Regions from separate parts of the Bradyrhizobium sp. USDA 4369 genome, predicted to be linked through region 2. Evidence: predicted binding sites of a transcription regulator. Region 2 holds the regulator's gene; each other region holds the start of a gene.
What was found. Region 2 encodes LexA, which represses DNA repair genes until DNA is damaged. Its sites were predicted from a motif close to TGTTCNNNNTGTGTTCNG; they were not measured.
Positions count from the first base shown of each region.

Region 1 (4,060 bases), 120 kb from region 2:
CCATCAAGCAGGACATCGACATGGCGACCGTCAGGGTCAACTACCGATTCGGCGGCCCGGCGGCGGCGCGCTATTGAGCGCCCAATTCACGCTCCAAGGCTGATCGCAAAGGCCGGCGCCCGCGCCGGCCTTTTTCGTGTCCTTAGCCCGGCATCGCGACGGCTCTTTTGTGTTAAATATTTGATTTATAACGCTTTTTCACGGTTGTGGCGGATCCGTTACAGCCGGTTCGGAATGCCCCGTGTATGACGGCTTCATCGCCTGTCATTCCAACTCCTTGGGGGAGCATTTGATGAAGAAGTTACTTGTGATCACGACGGCCCTCGTCGGCATCGCAGCCGCCATGCCCGCATCGGCGGCGGACCTCGCAGCCCGGCCCTACACCAAGGCGCCGCCTGTGGTTGTACCGATCCTGAGCTGGTCGGGCATCTATGCGGGTATTCAGGGCGGCGGCGGCTGGGGCACCAGCAAGGAAACCTTTATCGGCCGCTTCAATGCGCCGGGCTTCCTGGGCACCCAGAACTACAACACCAATGGCGGCTTCGTCGGCGGCGTGATCGGCTACAATTGGCAGTTCGACAATTTGGTGGTCGGCCTGGAAGGCGACTATCACTGGTCCGATATCAACGGCCGTTCTGCCGTCATCAACGCCGGCGTCGGCGACACCTATTTCACCAAGCTCACCAGCTTCGGCGACATCAAGGGCCGTCTGGGCTACGCGGTCGGCCCCGCCCTGTTCTTCGTCAGCGGTGGTGCGGCCGTGGGCGAATTGCAGCATCGCTACGACCGTGCTGCCGGTGTCTTCTTCGGTCAGAACACCACCCGTTGGGGCTACACGGTCGGCGCCGGTGCGGAATACATGTTCGCGCCGAACTGGTCGGCCAAGCTCGAGTACAACTATCTCGATTTTGGCAAGAGCACGCTGCAGTATGTCGGGGTTCCCGGACGCTCCGAGTGGAAGGACAGCGTTCATACCGTCAAGGCGGGTCTCAACTACCATTTCGGCGGGCCGGTCATCGCCAAGTACTGACCCTTCGTTCCGCTCCGAAAGTTCCAAAGGCCGGCTCAATGCCGGCCTTTTTGTTGCGCTGAGGTAATCTGATCCGGATGCCACACATGGAACCCAAGCAATTGAGCCACATAGGCTTTTGGGAACCGGGCGTGGAAGCGTTGTTTCGCCGCGAGTGTGGCTTCAGGGTGACGGTAATCCGCGAGGAACCCGGCTATAGAACGGCGGTCAACTTGAACGAGTGAGTCTGTTTCGTGCGTGCAATTGTAGGTGCGATGCGGACTTCGTCGAATAAACTGGAGACAACAATGAAGAAGATCCTGCTCGCGACCGTGGCGTTGGCCGCCCTGGCCGCTCCCGCCGCCGCCGCGGATCTCGCCGCCCGCCCGACCTACACCAAGGCCCCGGTTGCCCCGCCGGTGTTGACCTGGACCGGTTTCTACATCGGTGCTATGGGCGGCTATGCCAGCCAGACGGATGACGGCATCAAGGGCGGCTTCGCCGGCGGCACCATCGGCTACAACTGGCAGCAGGGCGCTGTCGTCTTCGGCATCGAGGCTGATGCAGCTTGGGCCGACATCAACCGCTCCGCTGCTGGCATCGCCACGACGGCTGCCGGCGTGCCGTTCGCGGTGACGGCTTCGGCCAAGATCCAGGATTGGGGTACGGTGCGCGGCCGTATCGGCTACGCCTTCGGCCCGACCCTGCTGTACGCCACCGGCGGTTACGCCTGGGCTGACACCAAGCTGGGCATCACCGTCCCCGGCGCGTTCTCGACCTCGGACAGCCAGATCCACAGCGGCTGGGTTGTCGGCGCTGGCGCTGAGTGGATGTTCGCTCCGCAGTGGTCGCTGAAGGGCGAGTACCTCTACAAGAGCTTCGACAGCAAGAACTACACCTTCAACGCGCTCGGCGCGTCGGTCACTGCAGCCTCGGGCAACTTCGACATCCACTCCGTCCAGGTCGGCGTGAACTACCACTTCTAAGAACGTCACCTTCGGGCCAACGCACACAGCCTCCGCTCTTCCAGAGCGGAGGCTTTTTCTTTGGACAGCTGAGGTCGCTTGAGGGAACCGGCCTCCTCCTGCCAATCGCTGCCATTCCCTGAGCGCATTGTTGATGATTCGCTGACGGCACTGGAAATCCGGCCCCGTTCTTCCTACGTTCCGACCATACCTTTTCCCTCTGGCGTCCGATGGCCGGCTTCCGGCAGAACGCGCCTGCAACGATGGCGCGACCTTGCGCCGTGGGACGATCGTCATGGATGAAGTGCTCAAGGCCAAGCAGCGCGCGCAAGCCAACTCGTCGAGCCTGCGGGCGATCACCATCCGCGGCGCCCGCGAGCACAATCTCAAGAACATCGACGTCGAGATCCCCCGCGACAAGCTTGTCGTGTTCACCGGCCTGTCCGGCTCCGGCAAATCCTCGCTCGCCTTCGACACGATCTATGCCGAGGGCCAGCGCCGCTACGTCGAATCGCTGTCGGCCTATGCGCGCCAGTTCCTGGAGATGATGCAGAAGCCGGATGTCGACCAGATCGACGGCCTGTCGCCGGCGATCTCGATCGAGCAGAAGACGACGTCGAAGAACCCGCGCTCCACGGTCGGCACCGTCACCGAGATCTACGACTACATGCGCCTGTTGTGGGCGCGCGTCGGCGTGCCCTATTCGCCGGCCACCGGCCTGCCGATCGAGAGCCAGACCGTGTCGCAGATGGTCGACCGCGTGCTGGCGCTGCCCGAGGGCACCCGCCTGTATCTGCTGGCGCCGGTCGTGCGCGGCCGCAAGGGCGAGTACAAGAAGGAGCTCGCGGAGTATCTCAAGAAGGGCTTTCAGCGCGTCAAGATCGACGGCACCTTCCACGAGCTCGCCGAGGCTCCCGCCCTCGACAAGAAGTTTCCCCACGACATCGACGTCGTCGTCGACCGCATCGTCGTCCGCCCGGACATCGGCCAGCGCCTGGCTGAGAGCTTCGAGACCGCATTGAAGCTCGCCGAGGGCCTGGCCGTCATCGAATTCGCCGATGCGCCAGCCTCCGCCGTCCCGGCCGAAGAGAAGAAGAAGACCGCCAAGATCCACGACAAGAGCGGCCCCGAGCGTATCCTCTTCTCGGAGAAGTTCGCCTGCCCGGTCTCCGGCTTCACCATTCCCGAGATCGAACCGCGGCTGTTCTCGTTCAACAACCCCTATGGCGCCTGCCCGGAATGCGGCGGCCTCGGCGTCGAGCAGCATGTCGATGCCGATCTCGTCATTCCCGACAAGGACCTCACGCTGCGCAAGGGTGCGATCGCGCCTTGGGCCAAGTCGTCCTCGCCCTATTATCTGCAGACGCTGACCGCGCTCGGCAAATTCTACAAATTCACCTTGGACACCAAGTGGAAGGACCTGCCCAAGAAGACGCAGAACGCGCTGCTGCACGGCTCCGGCGATGACGAGATCAAGTTCACCTATGAGGACGGCGTCCGCGCTTACGACACCAAGAAGCCGTTCGAGGGCGTCATCACCAATATCGAGCGCCGCTTTCGCGAGACCGAGAGCGAATGGGCGCGCGAGGAGCTCGGCAAGTACTTCAACGACGTGCCCTGCGCGGCGTGTCGTGGCTTTCGGCTGAAGCCCGAGGCGCTGTGCGTCAAGGTCGGCGGCAAGCATATCGGCGAGATCTCGGAGCTCAGCGTCAAGGCCGCCGGCGAATGGTTCGCCGAGGTGCCGAAGACGCTGAACGCGCAGCAGACCGAGATCGCCACCCGCATCCTCAAGGAGATCCGCGACCGCCTCACCTTCCTGCTCGATGTCGGCCTGAACTATCTCACCCTGGCGCGCTCCTCCGGCACCCTCTCGGGCGGCGAGAGCCAGCGCATCCGCTTGGCGTCGCAGATCGGCTCGGGCCTGACCGGCGTGCTCTACGTGCTCGACGAGCCGTCGATCGGCCTGCACCAGCGCGACAATGCCCGCCTGCTCGACACGTTGAAGCGGCTGCGCGACCTCGGCAACACCGTGATCGTGGTCGAGCATGACGAGGACGCCATTCGCCTCGCCGACTATGTGCTCGAC
Region 1 covers NZ_JBSRYH010000001.1:6,349,862-6,353,921, reverse strand. The annotation lists gene ACVIJ6_RS28875 (outer membrane protein) at 1-77, shown strand, start outside; gene ACVIJ6_RS28870 (outer membrane protein) at 293-1,030, shown strand; gene ACVIJ6_RS28865 (outer membrane protein) at 1,318-1,995, shown strand; gene uvrA (excinuclease ABC subunit UvrA) at 2,270-4,060, shown strand, end outside.
Region 1: a site for LexA is predicted at 2,161-2,178, ahead of uvrA (excinuclease ABC subunit UvrA). Genes of this name have one in related genera too.

Region 2 (4,060 bases):
AGATGGTGGGGCTGGACGCCGCGTTTCACCGAGTGCTCGCCCGCGACCTCGCGGCGCTGCGGACCCAGCCGCCTGAGGCGATGTCGGCGATGGACGGCTATGCCCTGCGCGCGGCCGACGCCGACAAGCCCAAGGTGCGATTGAAAGTCATCGGCGAGGTCGCGGCGGGACGGCCGTTCGACCGCGTCGTGGGGCCCGGCGAAACCGCCCGCATCTTCACCGGCGGCGTGGTGCCGGAGGGGGCCGATGCAGTCGTGATCCAGGAGGACACGATCGCCGAGGATGGCCACGTCGTGATCACGGAGCCGGCGATCAAGGGCCGGCACATCCGACCCGCCGGCGTGGACTTCCACCAGGGCATGGTGCTGCTGCAGGCCGGGCGCTGTCTCAGCGACCGCGATCTGTCGCTCGCCGCCAGCATGAACCATCCGATGCTGCCGGTGCGGCGGCGGCCGAAGGTGGCGCTGCTCGCGACCGGCGACGAACTGGTGATGCCCGGATCCTCGCCCGGGCCCGGCCAGATCGTCTATTCCAACGGCTACGCGCTGCGCGCGCTGGTACGCAGTGAAGGCGCCGAAGCCATCGATCTCGGCATTGCCGCCGATACGCTCGAAGCGACCGTCGCCGGCATTCGCCGCGCGCGCGAGGCCGCGGCCGACATTCTCGTCACGACCGGCGGCGCATCGGTCGGCGATCATGACCTGGTCAAGCAGGCGCTCGAGGCCGAGGGTGTCGAGATGGCGTTCTGGAAGATCGCGATGCGCCCGGGCAAGCCGATGATGCACGGCCGCCTCGCCGGCATGCGCGTCATTGGTCTGCCGGGCAATCCGGTGTCGTCCTATGTCTGCGCGATCCTGTTTCTGGTGCCGCTGATTCGCAGCCTGATCGGCCGGGAGGCGCAGCTGCCGCGCGAGACCGCCCTGCTCGGCCGCGACCTCGGCGCCAACGATTCGCGTGAGGACTATCTGCGGGCACAGCTCGACAAGCGCGCCGACGGCATGCTGATCGCAACCCCCGTGACGCAGCAGGATTCCTCGCTGCTCGGGAATCTCGCGCTGTCGCAGGCGCTGGTGATCCGCCCGGCGTTCGCGCCGAGGGCACCGGCCGGAAGCCCATGCGAGATCCTGCGCCTGCCGCTCTGAGCCGATTTCCCCGGCAAATCCCGGTCCGTTCACCATATTTTTGGGATTGCGGAACACACATCGAACATATAGTGTCCGTTCATGATTTGTTTTTAGTATGTTGCGGGCGAACGCGATCGTCCGATTCCCCTTCGCTCTCGAACGCTGGTCGTCGGAGCACGGCACGGGACTCGGACGACACCAACTGGGGACCAGGTCGAGATGCTGACGCGCAAACAGTACGAACTTCTGCGGTTCATCAATGAACGGCTCAAAGAAGCCGGAGTGCCGCCGTCCTTCGACGAGATGAAAGATGCGCTCGACCTGCGCTCGAAGTCCGGTATCCATCGCTTGATCACGGCGCTGGAGGAGCGCGGCTTCATCCGTCGGTTGCCCAATCGCGCCCGCGCGATCGAGGTGATCAAGCTTCCGGAGCTGTCGCAGGCGGCCAGCAACCGCCGCGGTTTCACGCCGTCGGTCATCGAGGGGAATCTCGGCAAGGTGAGAACCTCCACGCCCGCGCTCGACGACGGCGAGCGGCCCGTCGCGGTGCCGGTCATGGGCCGGATTGCCGCCGGTACCCCGATCGAGGCGCTGCAGACCCGCAGCCATACGATCAGCGTTCCCGCCGACATGCTCGGCAATGGCGATCATTACGCCCTCGAAGTGCGCGGCGATTCGATGGTCGATGCCGGTATCCTCGACGGCGACATGGCGCTGATCCAGCGCAACGAGACCGCCGACACCGGCGACATCGTGGTGGCGCTGATCGACGACGAGGAAGCGACGCTGAAGCGCTTCCGGCGCCGCGGCGCCTCGATCGCGCTGGAGCCCGCCAACACCGCTTACGAGGTGCGCATCCTGCCGCCCAACCGGGTGAAGATCCAGGGCAAGCTGGTTGGCCTCTATCGCAAATACTGATCGCGGAGACGCTGCGCGGATACGGACGCCGACAAGCTCAGCGGTCATCACCATCAGCGAACCTCAGCACTGACCGGTGGCGTGAGTGAGCTCCGCCATCGGGACGATGCGGCGGCCGCCTCTTGAAGCGGTGCGTCGCGCGACAGCGGCCGCTGGCGGCAAGCAATCACGCCCTCTGCCAATGCACCTCATGATGTGCAACGCGGTAGACTCGAACGCGTGCTCAAACGCTTGTGATCGCGCGCAGGCAGAGGCCGTGCAGATCAGCGCAGAAATGCCGCGAAGCGCGCGCTAACATCCTCCTTGATGTCCACTCTGATAGAGGCCTGCGCCTGTCCGGGGGGAGCGTGGGTCGGCTATCTCTGAACGAGGAGCGATCCGATGTGTGACTACAGCCTCCATGCCGTTGCCTCCCGTCCCGCCAAGGTCGGCGAGACGCTGATATCGACGACTTTCCGCGGCACCGCGACCCGTGGCTTCGCCTTGGAAAGCGAGCCCAACGTCGCGGTCTGCATGCTCCCCGGCACCGAGCTCGCGTTCGCCGAGGACGTCCGCTACGACAGCCGCTGGCTGTGGACCCGCACGATCCGAGAGCGCGTGGCCAAGTTCAACACCATCGAGAAGCACATTCCCGATCGCCATCACGACGCTGTCGAGTTCGCCGACGGGCGCCATGTGCTTGTGACCCAGCTGTGCGAGGGCCAGCGCGTGACCGTGCTGCAGCTGCCGGTCACCAAGCCATCAGCCGATCGACGCCCGGATGTTGCGGAGGAGCTTCCGGCGACAGAGAGCCCGACGATTCGCCGTATCAGCATCACCTGATCGTACTGCTCGGCCCCCGCTGCGTTTCCTTGGCAAGTCCACCCTCGTTAGGCGCGTCTGGATTCGCCGGGTCTGGATTCGCCAAGTCTGTTCTACGGATCGCACCGACGCGGCGCGGCAGCTCCTCGTTTTGGGTTTTGGCAACAACCGGCGGCCGCCGCTTGGCGGTCTCTGGTAACGAATATCTGGTAACGAACATGGGGCGCTCGGCGGGCATCTTGTGAGTCTGCGGAGCGTCTCATGATGTTGGCGTTCCATTTGAGATGATTGCGTGGGTGAACGGCCCACCCTCGCAGGTCGTGAATGACCTAATCCTCCGTCCCCTGCTCCGCCTCGGGCGGTGTCGCGTCCTGAACGCGTGGCGTGGACGCACGCGGCGTCAGCACCGGTTCGAACGCGCCAGTCTCGGCGGCGGGCCACCATGGCCGGCTGGTGCCGACGGCGCGCGCCGGTGTGACAGCAAATCCCGCCCCCTGCGTCGCCAGCATCAAGGCGCCCTGCTGCTGCAGGCGCTGGCGATCGATCGCGGCGGCTGCGCAGGACGCCGGCGCAGCACGCGACGTCACGATCAGTGCCGCGCGCGTGCAATCGTCGGCCAGCGCCTCCGGGCGCAGCGTCAGCGCCACGAACCGGCCATCGGCCATGGCCATCACACAACCGGACTCGTCGCAGGACACCCCGTCTCCCAAGGTGGGGTCCGACGGCACGCGCGGATCGGCATCGGCCGCCAGCCATTCCTTGACGACGAACACATCCTTGCCGGTCCGCATCACATGCAGCCGACCGTCGCGCCCGCGCACGGCGACCGCGCGTCCGTCGCCGGAAATCAGGATGTCCGGCTGCGGCGTGCTGACGGACCAGATCGTGGCCATGGCGAGCAGGACCGCGCCCGACCAGCGCAGCGGTGTCCGCAACAGGCCGATGAGCAGGAGTCCGAAACTGGCCAGGATCAGCGGACCGATGCCGAACGCCGTGACGCGTCCAACGGCCCCTGGCAGCGCCGCCACCCAGCGCGTCACCGCGATCATCCAGTCGATGCCCCAGCCCATCAATGTCCAGCAAAGACCGTCGAGTCCGAAGGGCGCCGCAAGCAGTCCCAGCAGGCCGGCCGGCATCACCAGCGCCGAGACCACGGGCATGGCCGCAAGATTGGCCAGCACGCCATAGGGCGTGATCCGATGGAAGTGAAACGCCGC
Region 2 covers NZ_JBSRYH010000001.1:6,231,368-6,235,427, reverse strand. The annotation lists gene ACVIJ6_RS28310 (molybdopterin molybdotransferase MoeA) at 1-1,142, shown strand, start outside; gene lexA (transcriptional repressor LexA) at 1,344-2,042, shown strand; gene ACVIJ6_RS28300 (hypothetical protein) at 2,424-2,864, shown strand; gene ACVIJ6_RS28295 (ComEC/Rec2 family competence protein) at 3,173-4,060, opposite strand, start outside.

Region 3 (4,060 bases), 3.8 Mb from region 2:
GCCGGAGGTCTCGGACAGGCTGGCCTTGATGAAGCCATAGGCGCCGCCGAAGCCGGCCATGAAGATCATTGCCGAACGCAGGATCGTGAATAGCGTGTGATGACGGCGTGTGAACCGGCGCAGCCGCAGCCTGATGCGAAAACTCGCTCCCATCATCTCGCTTACTCCCGAAATCATCAATTCCAATATGACGGCCGGCCCGCACCATGCGGCGTCGGTCTTGCTGAGACTTTGAAACGATCATGCACGGATCGTTGGCCGTGCAGAGATGGTGAACCGGGCGTTAGCCCGGCTCACAGCAGCGAATTCGCCGGCGCAACGTCGTGATGGTGAGCGGCAGCAACCGATGCGGCGGCCCGTCGGGCCGTGTTACGGTCGGAGCGAATAAAGATGCGGTCATCCGTGCGGCCGTCCGTCGCACCTTCGCTGGCGAGATCGATGCGCGACGTGCCGGCCGGCGGCGCGGTCGCAATCCCCACCGCCTGGACCGCGGCGGTCGCGCCGCAGTCTTGATCGGCTTGGACGGGCGGATGGTCGACGACGACAAGATCGACCGCCTGCGGATCGTCGCGGAGTGCCACGCGCGCGGGATCGTCAGCCGAGTCGACATGAAGGTCGGCATGAAACGGTGGGGAATCGAGCGCGATGCAGTCGGCCGCCACCGCCGTGCAGGGCGGCATCGCCGGCGCGAATTCTGATCGCGCCATGAGCGCAGCCGCGATCAGCGACGCAGCCGCAACGACGAGCTTGATACGCAACATGACACGCACCGACACGGAAGGCCTGATGACGGACAAGGCGGGCCTTATGGTTGCCGGAGCGTAAAGAGAAATCGTTACCAGAAGGTTGATGCGGGACAGCGCTCACGCCGCATGCCGGCTGTCCTCCGCCAGCGCGCGATACGACAGCGCCTCCGCCAGATGCAGCCGGCCGATCGCCTCTGCGTGGTCGAGATCGGCCAAAGTGCGGGCCACGCGCAGCACGCGGTGATAGCCGCGCGCCGACAGGCGCATCGTTTCCGCGGCCTCGCGGAGCAGCTTCTGGCCGGGCGGATCAAGCCTGGCGATATCGTCGAGCACCGCGGCCGGCGCCTCGGCATTGGTCCGGACGTGCGGCAGGCCGGCCTTGGCGTAGCGCGCGCGCTGCAGGTCGCGCGCGGCGGCGACGCGGGCGGCGACCTCGGCGGAGCCTTCCTTCGAGGGCGGCAGGATCAGATCAGCAGCGGTGACGGCCGGCACCTCGATCCGCAAATCGATGCGGTCCATCAGCGGGCCGGAGATGCGCATCTGATAGTCGGCGGTGCAGCGGTCGATGCGGCCGCGCTTGCAGGCATAGCCGGGCTCGAAAGCATTGCCGCAGCGGCATGGATTCATCGCCGCGACCAGCATGAAGCGGGCAGGGTAGGTGACGCGGTGGTTAGCGCGCGAGATCGAGACCTCGCCATTCTCCAGCGGCTGGCGCAGCGAATCCAGCACGCGCGGATCGAACTCAGGCAGCTCGTCGAGGAACAGCACGCCCTGATGCGCCAGCGAGATCTCGCCGGGGCGGGCGCGCAGGCCGCCACCGGTCAGCGCCGCCATGCTGGCCGAATGGTGCGGGCTGCGGAACGGTCGCCGGTTGGTCAGCGCGCCGCCATCGATCTCGCCGGCGACCGAGGCGATCATCGAGACTTCCAGCAGCTCGGCCGGCGACAGCGGCGGCAGGATCGAGGGCAGCCGCGCCGCCAGCATCGACTTGCCGGCGCCGGGCGACCCGATCATCAATAAATGATGGCCGCCGGCAGCGGCGATTTCGAGCGCGCGCTTGCCGCTCTCCTGGCCCTTGATGTCGCGCAGATCGAGCAGGCTCGCCGGTGCCTCCTGGATCTTCGGCTGCGGCCGCGACAGCACCTGCGTGCCCTTGAAATGATTGGCGATCTGGATCAGCGACGCCGCCGCGATGATCTGCAGGTCCGGGCTCGCCCAGGCCGCCTCGGCGCCGCAGGCGGCCGGGCAGATCAGGCCTTCCTCGCGCGCATTGGCGCCGATCGCCGCGGGGAGCACGCCGGCCACCGGCGCGATCGAGCCGTCGAGGCCGAGCTCGCCGAGCACGGTGAAGCTATTGAGCGCATCCGGCGGAATGGCGCCGATCGCCGCCATCAGGCCAAGCGCGATCGGCAGATCGTAATGGCTGCCTTCCTTGGGCACGTCGGCCGGCGCCAGGTTGACGGTGATGCGCCGCGCCGGCAGCGCCAGGCCCGAGGCGATCAGCGCCGAGCGCACCCGCTCGCGCGCCTCCGACACCGCCTTGTCGGGCAGGCCGACGATCGCAAACGCCGGCAGGCCAGGGGCGACCTGAACCTGCACGTCGACCGCGCGGGCCTCGATGCCCTCGAAAGCGACGGTGGAAACGCGCTGGACCATGATGCCCTCCCGCGCTCAACGGTATCGGAAGCGGGCAGAGTTTGCAAGAACAATGCAAGAACATTGTCGTCCAGGGGTGCGCCGAAGGCTGTTAAGGACGCTGAGAGCCCTCCGTAGTTCCCCGGAACTGGCTTAACGCGGCTTTAGGCCGGTGCTCTCATTCTTCCACATCTGATGATCGCGCCCCGTGCCGCGGGCGCGCCGGCAATGAGAGATTTGCGATGCCTCCAGCGCCTTCGGCCGCTCCCGTCAAGATGCCCCCCAGTGAGGCGCGGACGGTGTCCGAGCTCGCCACGGACATGCTGCGCCGGACCACGGCCCTGTTTCTCGCCGGGCCGCGGCCGGCGTCGGCCGAGCAGCTCGATCTCTATGACCAGATGTTTGCCCGCCTGATGCCGCAGGTTGCGACCGATCTCTTGGCCGAGCTCAGCATGGCCTTGGCCGGCGTCGAGCGCGCGCCCTATGCCACCGCGCGCTTGCTCGCCGTGCATCCCGAATTGCGTGTCGCCGGGCCGATGCTGGCCAAGGCGGCCGTGCTCACGGAACGTGACCTCGCCGAATTCATCCGGAGCTCCAGCCCGGCGCATCTCGTTGCGATCGCCAGCCGCAGGGGCATCGGCGACAGCCTGACGAACCAGCTGATCGCGCGCGGTTTTCCGGCGGTGCGCATGGCGCTGGTGCAGAATCTCACGGCGCGGCTGTCCGAGGATGGCTATCGCAGCCTGTTCAAGATCGCCGAGCGCGACGAGGACCTCGCCGAAAAGCTGGCGCTGCGTACCGACCTGCCGGCCAAGCTGTCGCGCGCCTTCGTCGCGGCGGCCAGCGAAGGCGCGCGCACCCGCTTCATCAAGGCAGCGCCGCCCGCGACGCGCGCCACCTTGCAAGCCACGCCGACCAGGACCGCCGGCGCCGCGATGCGCGCGATGTGGGACTATGAGCAGGTCAAGACCGAGGTCGCCGCCCTCAATCGCAGCGGCAAGCTGAGCGATTCCGCCGTCAACCGGTTCTGCGTGACCGGCGATTTTCCGGCGGTGATCGCCGCGCTGGCGCTGCTTTGCGTCGTGTCCATCCAGGTGATCGAAGCGCTGATGGAGGACGACCGCGTCACCGATCTGGTGCTGGCCTGCAAGGCGGCGCGACTGAGCTGGCCGACCACGGCGATGATCCTGCGTGCGCGTCCCGGCTGCGACACGATCCCGGCCGAGGATCTCGAGGAGGCGCGCAAGCGCTTCGAGAAGCTCGTGCTGTCAGAGGCGCAGTGGAAGGTCCGAGGGCTTGAGGCGGGCTGACCGGACGGCCGGATGCATCAGCCCGGCGGCGTGCTCGGATAGGTCGTGAAGTCGATCTTGAACATCGCCGGATCAAGCTTCTTGGTCGTATCGAGATTGTAGACGGCGATCGTCGTGTCGTAGCCCTGCGGATCGGTTACGGTCCACTGTTTGAGCTGGCCGTCCTTGGTGCCGAGCATCAGCATCAGCCGGCTGGTGCCGATCAGCGCCTGCTTCTCCTCGATCGTGATCGTGACATAGAGGTCGTCGGAGGCGACCGCGATCACATTGGTGTCCTTGAGCAGGTCGATCCGGTCGGACAGCAGATAGCGCAGCGGCGTCTGCGACAGCGGGTAGACGTCCTGGGTCGCGAGCTTGCGGTCGCGCACG
Region 3 covers NZ_JBSRYH010000001.1:2,393,171-2,397,230, forward strand. The annotation lists gene ACVIJ6_RS10870 (ATP-binding protein) at 1-153, opposite strand, end outside; gene ACVIJ6_RS10875 (hypothetical protein) at 294-761, opposite strand; gene ACVIJ6_RS10880 (YifB family Mg chelatase-like AAA ATPase) at 864-2,402, opposite strand; gene ACVIJ6_RS10885 (DUF2336 domain-containing protein) at 2,624-3,691, shown strand; gene ACVIJ6_RS10890 (outer membrane lipoprotein carrier protein LolA) at 3,709-4,060, opposite strand, start outside.
Region 3: a site for LexA is predicted at 2,448-2,465, ahead of ACVIJ6_RS10880 (YifB family Mg chelatase-like AAA ATPase). Genes of this name have one in related genera too.

Region 4 (4,060 bases), 1.5 Mb from region 2:
GTCTGTCACCCCACCCCGGCGCGCATGCACGCATGCGCGCCGACCCTCCCCCTCCAGGGGAGGGTGAGCAGCGAGGGCGGCGCGGAGTGTGTGCCATCGCCCCCATCCTCATGCGAACAGGCCGTGCATGTACCAGGCGGGCTGCACCGGCAGGCCGTCCTGCGGCTCGAATTCGCGGTCATACAGACCATCGCGGTAGAGCCAGAAGCGCAGGCCGTGCTCGTCCTCGACGCGGAAATAGTCGCGCGTCAGCCCCTGCCCGTCCGGCCGCCACCATTCCATCGTGATGCGCTCCGGGCCTTCGGCGCGCACCACCGCATGGGCGGCGCGGCGCCAGACGAAGCGCGCGGGCGGACCGTCCGGGACACCGGCGATCACCTGGATGGCCTCGGGGCGCGCAAACAGCCGCAGCGGTCGCAGCGGCGGCTCGCCGTCGCTGCGTTCCGGCCAATCGGCCGTGCTGGTGACCGCCAGATTGTGCTGGGCCGGCAGCGGCAGCGCCACGCGCTCCGGAATGTGGGTGTCGACCGGCAGATGCACGATGACGCGCTTGCCGCCGATGCGCGCGGCGATGCGGTCGATCAGCGCCGACAGTTCGTCATTGTCGTGGACATGGGCGTCGAGATCGCGCTGCTGCTGCACCACGATCTCGCTGCGGCTGGCCGACAGCCGGATCATGTCGAAGCCGAAGCCGGGATCGAGCGGATCGCTCAAGGCGTCCAGGCGCTCGCGAAACAGCCGGTCGACGACCCCTGCTTCGGTGACCGGCTGGCCGGTGTCGACCGCGATGATGCGCACCAATCCGTCGGTGCGGAAGAAGCAGGCCTCCAGCCGCCGCGCGCCCTTGCCCTGCTGCGCCATCGCCGCCACCAGCATCGCGGCGAGGCTGGAGAGGCTGGCGGCGATCACCGTGTCGGTCGCGACCGGCTCGGCAAAACGCTTCTCGACAATGTAGTCCGGCGGCACCTTGCGCGGGCTGATCGGCGCATCGGCCTCGCCGAGCGCTTGCGCGAGCACGCGGGTGAAGGCGGCGCCGAACCGCGCGGTGATCTCGTTGCGCCCGCGCGAAGCGACATCGCCGATGGTCTTGAGGCCCGCACGGCGCAGGCCGAGCGTAACAGCCTCGCTGCCGCCGAGCGCGGACACCGGCAGCGGCGCCACCGCGGCCACCTCCTCGCCGTCAGGCACGATGCGGCCATGCACCTGCCGGTTCAGGGTGCCCGCGCACACCGCATTGGAGGCGATTGCTGCCGACACCGTGAGGCCATGCGCGGTCAGCGCGTCGCAAACGAGCTGCATCAGCTTGGCTTCGCCACCGAACAGATGCACGCAGCCTGTGATGTCGAGCGACAGCCCATGCGGCGGGTCGAGCGCCACCAGCGGCGTGAAGCGGTCGCACCAATCGGCGATGCCTTCGAGCATCTTGGCGTCAGCCGCGAGATCGGCCTCGTGCACGACGAGGTCGGGACAGACCGCGCGGGCATTCGCCAGCGGCTGACCGAGGCTGACGCCGTGACGCGCGGCGGCCTCGTCGAGCGCATGGATGACAAGCGCATTGGCCTCCTTGATGACGACGACCTGCGGCTTGGCCTCAGGCGGAGCGCCTGTCAAAGCCTGCTGGCGCTTGATGCGATCGATGGGCAGGCGCGGCAGCCACAGGCTGAGGATCCGCCGCCGGTTCGCTGAAACGGCACGCATCGGGGGTCCACTCCATGATCCAGCGTCCGGTCTGGCCGTGACGGTTGCGAATGAGTTCGGCGTCGAGGCGCGGCGCGCCCCACGCCATCCAGGGTGCTGCGGGGGGCGACTTTGCTGCGCGCACGATCCAGCGCGTCTCCGCGGTCGAGGGCTCGGGTTCAGCGGCGATGCGCAACAGCAGCGCGGTCACGCCGGACTCCTGCGCCGCCAAGGTCAGCTTGCGGCTGGCGACGAGATCGAGCTTTGGCGTCTCGCCCCACACCTCCAGCATCACGCTGCCGAGCGCATCGCAGGCGAGCGCATCGGCGGCGGTGCGCAGGGCGTGGTCGAGATCGGGCGCGCGCACCATCACGATGCGGCGCGGGTCGAGGCCGAGCTCGGCGAGCCCGCTCATCGACAGCGCGCCGGCCTCGCGCTCGGCGAAATCCTGGCGGATCCAGATCAACGGCCGGTTCGCGGCGACGCGCGCAGCGAGCCCGCACAGGAAGCCGGTCGCAGCCACCGCCTGGCGGCCGGTCTCGGCGAACACCTCGTGCAGCGCGCCGGTGGCAAGCCCGCCTTGCAGCACCGCATCGGCCTCGTCATGGCCGAGCGCGACCCGGCGCAGATCATGCGCGCCATCGGCCGCTTCGAGGCGGGCAATGCGGCCGCGCAGCCGCGCGAGCGTCTCCATGCGTGCGCCGGTCATCCGTCGCCGCTCCTTTCAATCCATCGCGCGGGCGCTGCCGTTGTTTGCAGTTGAACCCGCGACGACCCTCTTTGTTCATGATACGTTCTAATATAAAGCTAACGCCTTCGCGAGAGTCAATCGGGATTGCCCCGGATCTGATTCAACGAATGGAATCAAAGGGATTCAGAGCCATGGAGCTGCTGCGCAAACTCGAGATCCTGGCCGATGCCGCCAAATACGACGCGTCCTGCGCCTCCAGCGGTACCGAGATGCGGGATTCCCGCGACGGCAAGGGGCTCGGCTCGACCGCGCCCGGCATGGGCATCTGCCATTCCTATGCGCCGGACGGACGCTGCATCTCGCTGCTCAAGATCCTGCTGACCAATGCCTGCAACTTCGACTGTCTGTATTGCGTCAACCGCGCCTCCTCCAACGTGGCCCGCGCGCGCTTCACGGTCGACGAGGTGGTGAAGCTCACCATCGACTTCTATCGCCGCAACTACATCGAGGGACTGTTTTTGTCGTCGGGCATCATCCGCAGTCCCGACTACACGATGGAGCAGGTTGTCAGCGTCGCGCGCAAGCTGCGCGAGGAGCACCGTTTCCGCGGCTACATTCATCTGAAGACGATTCCGGAAGCGGACGAGGCGCTGATCGCGGAGGCCGGCAAATATGCCGACCGGCTCAGCATCAACATCGAGACGCCGCTGGAGGCGAGCCTCACGAAGCTGGCGCCGGAGAAGGACCAGCGCGCGATCCGCCACACCATGGGCCGTCTCCGGCTCAAGCTCGACGAGACGGCGGAGGCGAAGAAGACGGTGCGCCGCGCCAGGCCGCCGCGCTTCGCGCCGGCCGGCCAGAGCACACAGATGATCATCGGCGCCGACCAAGCCAATGACCGCATTATCCTGTCGACCTCGGCCAATCTGTACGGCGCCTACAAGCTCAAGCGCGTCTATTACTCGGCCTTCAGCCCGATCCCCGATGCCAGCCGCGCACTGCCGCTGCAGGCGCCGCCGCTGGTGCGCGAGCACCGGCTGTACCAGGCCGACTGGCTGATGCGGTTTTACGGTTTCGATGCGGAGGAGATCGTCGAGGAAAACGAGGGCATGCTGCCGCTCGACATCGATCCCAAGCTCGCCTGGGCGCTGCGCCACCGCGACCGCTTCCCGCTCGACATCAACACCGCGAGCCGCGAGGAACTGCTGCGGGTGCCGGGCTTCGGCACCCGCACCGTGCAGCGCATCCTCGCCACCCGCCGCACCACCACGATCCGCTTCGCGGATCTGGCCCGGCTCAACGTCATCCGGAACAAGGCGCTGCCGTTCATCGTTCTCTCCGACCACCGGCCGCAGCCGTCCCTGCTCGACGGCGCCGGCTTGGCGGCGCGGCTGCGCCCGAAACCGCAGCAGCTGGGATTTGGATTCTAACCAGGTCGTCATTGCGAGGGGCGAAGCCCCGAAGCAATCCAGGGGCGACACGACGATTCTGGATTGCTTCGTCGCTGCGCTCCTCGCAATGACGTGAGGAGACAAATGCACGTCGTAACCCTCGACAGCGACACCGATTTCCACGGCTGGCGGACGGCGTCGCGGGCGCTGGCGATGAACGATGTCCGGCCCGCCGACGTCTCTTGGCGCGTGAAGGGCGCCGCACCCGATCTGTTCGACGATCAGGCCGACACGCAGCTCC
Region 4 covers NZ_JBSRYH010000001.1:7,766,602-7,770,661, forward strand. The annotation lists gene ACVIJ6_RS35275 (Y-family DNA polymerase) at 109-1,698, opposite strand; gene ACVIJ6_RS35280 (ImuA family protein) at 1,592-2,386, opposite strand; gene ACVIJ6_RS35285 (putative DNA modification/repair radical SAM protein) at 2,560-3,798, shown strand; gene ACVIJ6_RS35290 (UdgX family uracil-DNA binding protein) at 3,904-4,060, shown strand, end outside.
Region 4: a site for LexA is predicted at 2,459-2,476, ahead of ACVIJ6_RS35280 (ImuA family protein). Genes of this name have one in related genera too.